DNA from 3 places in the Aureimonas sp. D3 genome. Region 2 is predicted to be linked to each of the others. Evidence: riboswitches for the same ligand, from Rfam matches in the RefSeq annotation. Region 2 holds a riboswitch; each other region holds the start of a gene.

Region 1 (2,257 bases), on a different contig from region 2:
AACAGGCGCAGGACAAGGGCGCGCCCCGGCAGGCGGCTTCGATGCAGCGCCAGCGCCAGCGGAACGCCGAAGAGCAGCGACAGAAGCGTCGAGAGAAGGGCCTGAAACAGCGTGAAGCCGATGACGCCCAGAAGATAGGAATCCGCCAGGCTCGATAGTGCCGTTCCAGTGCTCTGCGAGGAGACGCCGAGCACCAGAAATGGCGCGAACAGAAAGATCAGCACCAGCGCGAGCGCCGCAAGGGCTGCGCCGCGCCGCCGCCCTTGCTCGGCTCGGGACAGAAAAAGTGCGCCGCTCGGTGTCGCGTCGCTCATGCCGGTCTCTTGCCCCGCGTGGCAACGCGAAGGAGTTCGGGCACCATCGCGCCGGCGCTCGTTCCGCTCAGCGGCCGAGCGCGCGAAGCCATTCGCTCGTCCAGGTCTCGCGCTGCGCGGCCACCGTCTCGGCATCGATCGCCAAAGGCTTGGTGGGCTGCACCAGCGTCTCGAACGCCGCCGGCAGGGGCTCGGCCGGTTTGGTGGCGGGCAGGGCCCAGTTCCCGGTCGGGATCAGCTTCTGGAAAGCCGGCGTCAGCATGAAGGCGAGAAAGCGCTGGGCGAGTTCGGGATGCTTCGACGTGCGCAGCCGCCCGGCGAGTTCGACTTGAAGATAATGCCCTTCGGAAAAGCTCGCCGCCTTATAGCGATCGGTGCCCTCCTCGATCTGATGATAGGCCGGGGACGTCGTGTAGGACAGGACGATCGGCACCTCGCCCTTGGTGAAAAGTCCATAGGCCTCGCTCCAACCGGGCGTCACCGTCAGGATGCGGCGCGAGAGCGTGCGCCATTTCTCCTCGGCCTGATCGCCATAGACGGCTTTCATCCAGAGCAGAAACCCGAGGCCGGGCGTGGAGGTGCGCGGGTCCTCGATCGCGATCTTCTGGTCGGGATCGCCGTTCACCAATTCGTCGAGGCTCGTCGGCGGCGTCTTCACGCTTTGCGTGTCATAGACGAAGGCGAGATAGGAATAGTCGAAGGGAACGAAGACATCGTCCGAAAAGCCGCCGGGAATGGCGAGCGGCGACAGATCGACATTCGACGGCGCGAACAGACCCGTCTTCTTGAATTCCGGCACGAGTTCGGCCGTGAGACCCAGCGCGACATCGGCCTGCGTCGTCTCGCCCTCGAGCTTCAGCCGGTTGAGAATGGCGACGCCATCCTCCAGCCCGACAAAGCGCAACTCGCAGCCGCACTCGGCCTCGAACGCGGTCTTCACCTTCGGCCCCGGCCCCCAATCCGGCACGAAGCTTTCATAGGTATAGACGGTGAGAACGGGCTTGGCGCCATCCTGTGCGAAGGCGCTAGACGCCGCCGACAGAGCCAGCGTGAGGCAGAGACCGGCTAAGAGCCGGGGCCAAAACCCTGCGGGTCGATCCGCCGGGTCCTTGCGCCCCCGATCATCGTTGCCGATGCTCGCCGATGCGCTGCATCGTCTGCGCTCGGCGCCTCGTCGGAAACGCAAGTCCCTCGCCGGCTTTCCGCCGCAGAGTTCTGTCCCCGGCTCTAAGAACCGGGGCCAGAGCCCTGCGGGTCGGTCCGCTTGGGCCTTCCGCTGCCGGACGTCGTTGCCGATGCTCGACCTTGCACTGCATCGGCTCCGCTCGGCGCCTAGTCCGCAACGCAAATCCCTCGCCGCTCCTCCGCCGCAAGGTTCTGTCCCCGGTTCTGAACTGAGGTGAGACATCCCGTTCTCCATAAGTTCGAACGAACGGGACGGGCTGGGGCCGTGGCCCCGGCGCTCCCCATCCCTCCGCCGGTACGAGCCGGATCAGGTTCATCGGGTTGGCGCGTCGCCTCTCAGCCCCTGGAAGGGCACCCCGTGTGAGCGCCTTTTATCTAGAGGTTGCGTAGAGAGGCGGCAAGGGAGGGCTCGATTCGTCCACTGGCATCCCGGCCGCTTGCGCCCTATGCAGACCCATATGAGTCGCTTTGCCATTCTTCTCGCCGGGCCGATCGCGCCGAACTCCGAGCTTCGCGAGGCCCTTGCGGGCCGGCGCGTCATCGCGGCCGATGGCGGCATCGAACATGCCGCCGCGCTGGGCCTCTTTCCCGAACTCTGGATCGGCGATTTCGATTCCGCTCCGTCCGAGCTGCCGTTCGCCCTACGTGGTCTTTCCATTCCCCGCGAGACCTTCCCGCGGGACAAGGACCGGACGGACGGGGAACTCGCCATCGACGCCGCCAAGGCGAGGGGAGGGCACGATCTGCTTCTGGTCGGT
Region 2 (2,257 bases):
GCCATTTCCGACTTCATGAAGCCGGACCGCATCGTCGTCGGCACGGAGTCGGCGCGTGCGAGAAACGTGATGGAGGCGCTTTACAAGCCCTTCACCGCCCAAGGCTTCGAGCTGATCTCGACCGACATCGTTTCGGCCGAACTCATCAAATATGCCGCCAACACGTTCCTTGCCACCAAGGTCTCCTTCATCAACGAAATGGCCGACATCTGCGAGAAGGTCGGCGGCAACATCGCTGACATTTCGCGCGGCATGGGGTCCGACAAGCGCATCGGGCGCGCCTTCCTGCAGCCAGGGCCGGGCTATGGGGGCTCCTGCTTCCCGAAGGACACGCTCGCGATGGTGCATATCGGCGAAAAGGCGCTGAGCCCGGCGACGATCGTCGAAGCGGTCATCGCGGTCAACCGCGCCCGGCCGCACCGCATGGTGGCCAAGGTCGTGGCGGCGGCGGGCGGCGATGTGCGCGGCAAGACCGTAGCGCTGCTCGGCCTCACCTTCAAACCCGAGACCGACGACGTGCGCGACAGCGTGGCGGTTCTGGTGGCCGAACAGCTCGCCGCCGAGGGGGCGATCGTACGCGCCTACGACCCGCAGGGGATGGCCCATGCCCGCGAGCTTCTGGGCGAGGCCGTCCAGTATGCACCGAGCATGGACGCCGCGCTGGAGCGTGCCGATCTCTGCGTGATCGCGACCGAATGGCGGGAATTCTCCGAGCGTCCGCTCGCCGACTACAAGCGCGCGCTCGCCGTGCCCATGATCGTCGATTTCCGCAATGTCTTCTCGCCGGCCGAGGCTGCGGCCGCCGGGCTGGGCTATATCTCGATCGGCCGCGCGAGCGTGCCCGCGCCCGAGCTTCTGCCGGCCTGACCGTCCCTGCCCCACATCCGGCCCGTCACGGCGGGCCGGTTGACAAAGCCGGGAGAGGCCGGCATCACTCATGCCATTCCGAGGGGTGCGCCTGATGGCGCTGAGATGGCGAAAGCCGAACCCTTGAACCTGATCCGGGTCATACCGGCGTAGGAACGGGAATGGGCGGCGCTTCAGTCGTCTTGGCACCTTCTTCGCTTCGCTCCGGATCTCTTGCGGCCCGTCCGGGCCTGAGGAGATCGCATGGGTTTCATTCGACTGAACGCCACTGAACCGCCCTCGCGGCCGAGTGCCGATGCAGGTTCTAGCGCTTGCGCGAAGCCGACGGCGCGGGTCCCTCGGCGCAGGGACCCAGACAGTCCGCGAGGCCATGGCGCGGGACAGTCGGCGCTTCGTCTCCGCGCCTTCCTGCTCTGGGCCTCCCACAGTTCCTTGTCTCGCCATCCGCCCCGCGAGGCCTGAGGCCATGCGCGCGCTTCGCGCCACGCTGTTCGGACTTCTGGCGGTTCTGCTGATCTGGGCGGGCTTCGTCGCGCTGGCCGCGCCGCCGCCCTATATGCTGCCCTCGCCCGCGCGCGTCGCGACAACGCTCTGGGCGCGCTCCGGCTTTCTTCTGGCGCAAGGCTGGCTGACGCTGGTGGAGACGATCCTCGGGCTCGTTTTCGGCGCTTGTGCCGGCGCACTGGCGGGGCTCGGCACCGTGCTCTGGCCGCGTCTCGGCCGTGTCGCCTGGCCGCTGCTCCTCGTGCTTCAGGCCATGCCCGTCTTCGCTCTCGCGCCGCTTCTGGTGCTCTGGTTCGGCTTCGGGCTCGTGTCCAAGGTCGTGATGGCGGCGCTTGTCATCTTCTTTCCCGTCGCCTCCGCCTTTGCCGACGGGCTGCGTCGCACCGAGCCCGAGCTTCTGGACGCCGCCGCCCTGACCACCGCCACCCATTGGCAGACGCTGCGCTTCGTGCGCATTCCGCTCGCCCTGCCGGCCCTCGTCACGGGCCTTCGCGTCGCCGCCCCGCTGGCCCCGCTCGGCGCGGTGATCGGCGAATGGGTCGGCGCGTCGGGCGGGCTCGGCTTCGTGATGATCCAGGCCAATGCCCGGATGCAGACCGACCTCATGTTCGCCGCCCTCGCGCTTCTGGCCGCCATGACGCTGGCGCTGCGCGCGCTGGTGGACGAGTTCGCGCCGCGCCTCGCCCCCTGGGCGGCCGAAAGCGGCCCCTCACCCTTTCCCTCCCTCCTTCGAAGGAAATCGTCCTGATGCGTTCCCTCTTCGCGGCCGCCGCCCTTGCGGCCTCGCTTCTGGCAAGCCCCGCGCTCGCCGCCGACAAGCTGACCGTGCTTCTCGAATGGTTCGTCAACCCCGACCACGCGCCACTGGTGATCGCCAAGGAAAAGG
Region 3 (2,257 bases), on a different contig from region 2:
TCCGCTCTGCGTCACGCGCGGCAGATTGTCGGAAAAAGCCGGGCGGCAGGCAGCGCCCGTTTCCAGGATTTCGGCTTCGGCAAACCCCGGATGCAAGGAGAAGGCCGCTGTCAAAAGCTCCACCGCCGAGCGGAGGGTGATCGGCCCGCCGCGCTCGCTTTCGATCATGGTCGCGCCGATCATGAAGACCCCGTCCTCGCGCGGCACGATATAGATCGGCCAGCGCGGATGCAGAAGGCGAACCGGCCGGGCCAGACTGACGTCGCGGCTGCGCACCAGGACCATCTCCCCGCGCACGCCGCGAAGACCCGGCGCGTGAGCCTTGAGACCGCGGCAGTCGACGACGGTCTCGCTCGACAACGCGGCAGGTTCGGCCTGCGAGCCCCACAGCAACGTACCGCCGAGATCCTGAATTCGCCGAACGAGAGAGGCCATGGCTTGGCGCGGATCGAGATGCGCTTCTTCTTCGAAGAACAATCCCTGGCGAAACCGCCCGGCGAGATCGGGCTCGATCTCGGCGATGCCGTCCGCATCCAGCAGGCGATGAGCCTTGGTGCGGGCGGCGAACTGGCGAAGATCGGCCGCATCGCGCGGCGCGGCCAGAACAAGCGTTCCCCGCCGCTCGACCGGCACCCGGTCCGCCCAGAAGTCGATGCCGCGCAGACCCGGCTCGATGATGGCGGGGTCCGCCGTCGCCGCCTCGCAATAGGGCGCGAGCATTCCCCCCGCGAGCCACGAGGCCGCGCGCTGGCCGAGTTCCGTTGCGGCCTCGTGCACGACGACGGACCGCCCCTCTTCGGCCAGCCGAACGGCCGTCGTCAGCCCGGCGACTCCGGCCCCCAGGACATGGATCACCATGCGCGCGAACGAGCGTCCAAAACGAAAGAGCGTTGCGTCGAGGTCATCATCGTCTCCGCCAAAGCGCGAGCCGCTCGCAGGACGGGAGCGGAACGCTCGCTCCAACAGGTGCACGCGCGGCGTCGGCCTCTTGGCCGAGCGGTGCATCCCTGTCAGAGGCGCAAACGCTCCATCCCTACGCCAGTGCGAACTGGATCAGGTTCGTGGGGTCGCCGGATCGTGCTCCGGCCTCTCAGTTCCGCTGCTGGAACTCCCCCTGGATGCTTCTCAGGGTAAGCGTTCGGCTGGCTCTGTCAACTCATCGCCATCGGACGGTTCCGAAAGCTGCCCGTGGTCATCGGCAAAGATCGGCCCTTTTGCGCCCGGCGCATCCGGCCCGAAGGAGAGGACATGATCGGCGATCGCCTGCGCCGTCACCTCGTCGCCATTGATCACCGTATCGGCCCCCGCGTCGATCAGGCGTTCGCGCTGTTCGCCGGAATGAACGCGGGCGGTGATGCGAATGTCGGGATTGGCGGCGCGGGCTGCCGCGATCATGGCGACGGCCTCGAAACTGTTGGGAAAGGCGAGCACCAGGTCCCGCGCGCCGGCAATATGCGCGGCGTCCAGAACTTCGGGCTTCACGGCGTTCCCCACCACCGTCTCGAACCCGGCCGCGCGCACCCGCGCGACGCGTTTGTCGGCGTCCTCAATTACAAGAAAGGCGCGGCCGGCATCGGCCAGCCGCCGCGCGATCTTGGAGCCGACGCGCCCATAGCCGACGAGCACGAGATGATCGCTCAGCTCCGTGCGGCGCAGCGCGCCGTCCTCGATGGCGACACTGCCGCTCGGAATATGCGTCTGCCTCTCGCTCGTCTCACTCGAGGTCGTATCGTTCCCCTCGTCACCGCCGCCTTCCAGAGCCGAGCGGCCCTCCGCCTGCCGCCAGCGATCGACCCAGGCAAAAAGAAACGGATTGAGGACGATCGACAGGATCGCGCCGCCGAGAATCAGGTTCTTCGCCTCGGGCGGCAGAATTTTCAGGTTCAGGCCCAGCGTGGCGAGGATGAAGGAGAACTCGCCGATCTGCGCCAGCGAGACGGAAATGGTGAGCGCCGTCGAGGTCGGATGACCGAACAGGCGCACCAGAGCGAAGGCGACGAGCGACTTGCCGACGACGATGATCAGCAGCGTCGCCAGAACCGGCAGCGGATCGGAGATCAGCGAGGCCGGGTCGAACAACATGCCGACCGAGACGAAGAACAGGACGGCGAAGGCGTCCCGCAGGGGAAGCGAATCTTCGGCCGCGCGATGGCTGAGCTCCGATTCGCTCATGATCATGCCGGCGAAGAAGGCGCCGAGCGCCAACGAAACGCCGAAGAGCGAGGCCGCGCCGAAGGCGACGCCGAGCGCGATGGCG

The links. A riboswitch is a leader RNA that binds a small molecule or an ion and turns the genes downstream of it on or off. The one in region 2 is predicted to bind thiamine pyrophosphate.
Region 1: another riboswitch for thiamine pyrophosphate. It lies ahead of thiB (thiamine ABC transporter substrate binding subunit); the one in region 2 lies ahead of AUL36_RS14415 (ABC transporter permease).
Region 3: another riboswitch for thiamine pyrophosphate. It lies ahead of AUL36_RS15120 (FAD-dependent oxidoreductase); the one in region 2 lies ahead of AUL36_RS14415 (ABC transporter permease).

The regions. Positions count from the first base shown of each region.
Region 1 covers NZ_BBWM01000012.1:4,796-7,052, reverse strand. Annotated here, with positions in the region: gene AUL36_RS04260 (ABC transporter permease subunit) at 1-314, opposite strand, end outside; gene thiB (thiamine ABC transporter substrate binding subunit) at 382-1,362, opposite strand; TPP riboswitch at 1,767-1,868, opposite strand; gene AUL36_RS04250 (thiamine diphosphokinase) at 1,958-2,257, shown strand, end outside.
Region 2 covers NZ_BBWM01000050.1:42,002-44,258, forward strand. Annotated here, with positions in the region: gene AUL36_RS14410 (UDP-glucose dehydrogenase family protein) at 1-867, shown strand, start outside; TPP riboswitch at 939-1,040, shown strand; gene AUL36_RS14415 (ABC transporter permease) at 1,334-2,119, shown strand; gene AUL36_RS14420 (ABC transporter substrate-binding protein) at 2,119-2,257, shown strand, end outside.
Region 3 covers NZ_BBWM01000052.1:14,188-16,444, forward strand. Annotated here, with positions in the region: gene AUL36_RS15120 (FAD-dependent oxidoreductase) at 1-858, opposite strand, end outside; TPP riboswitch at 1,014-1,125, opposite strand; gene ybaL (YbaL family putative K(+) efflux transporter) at 1,126-2,257, opposite strand, start outside.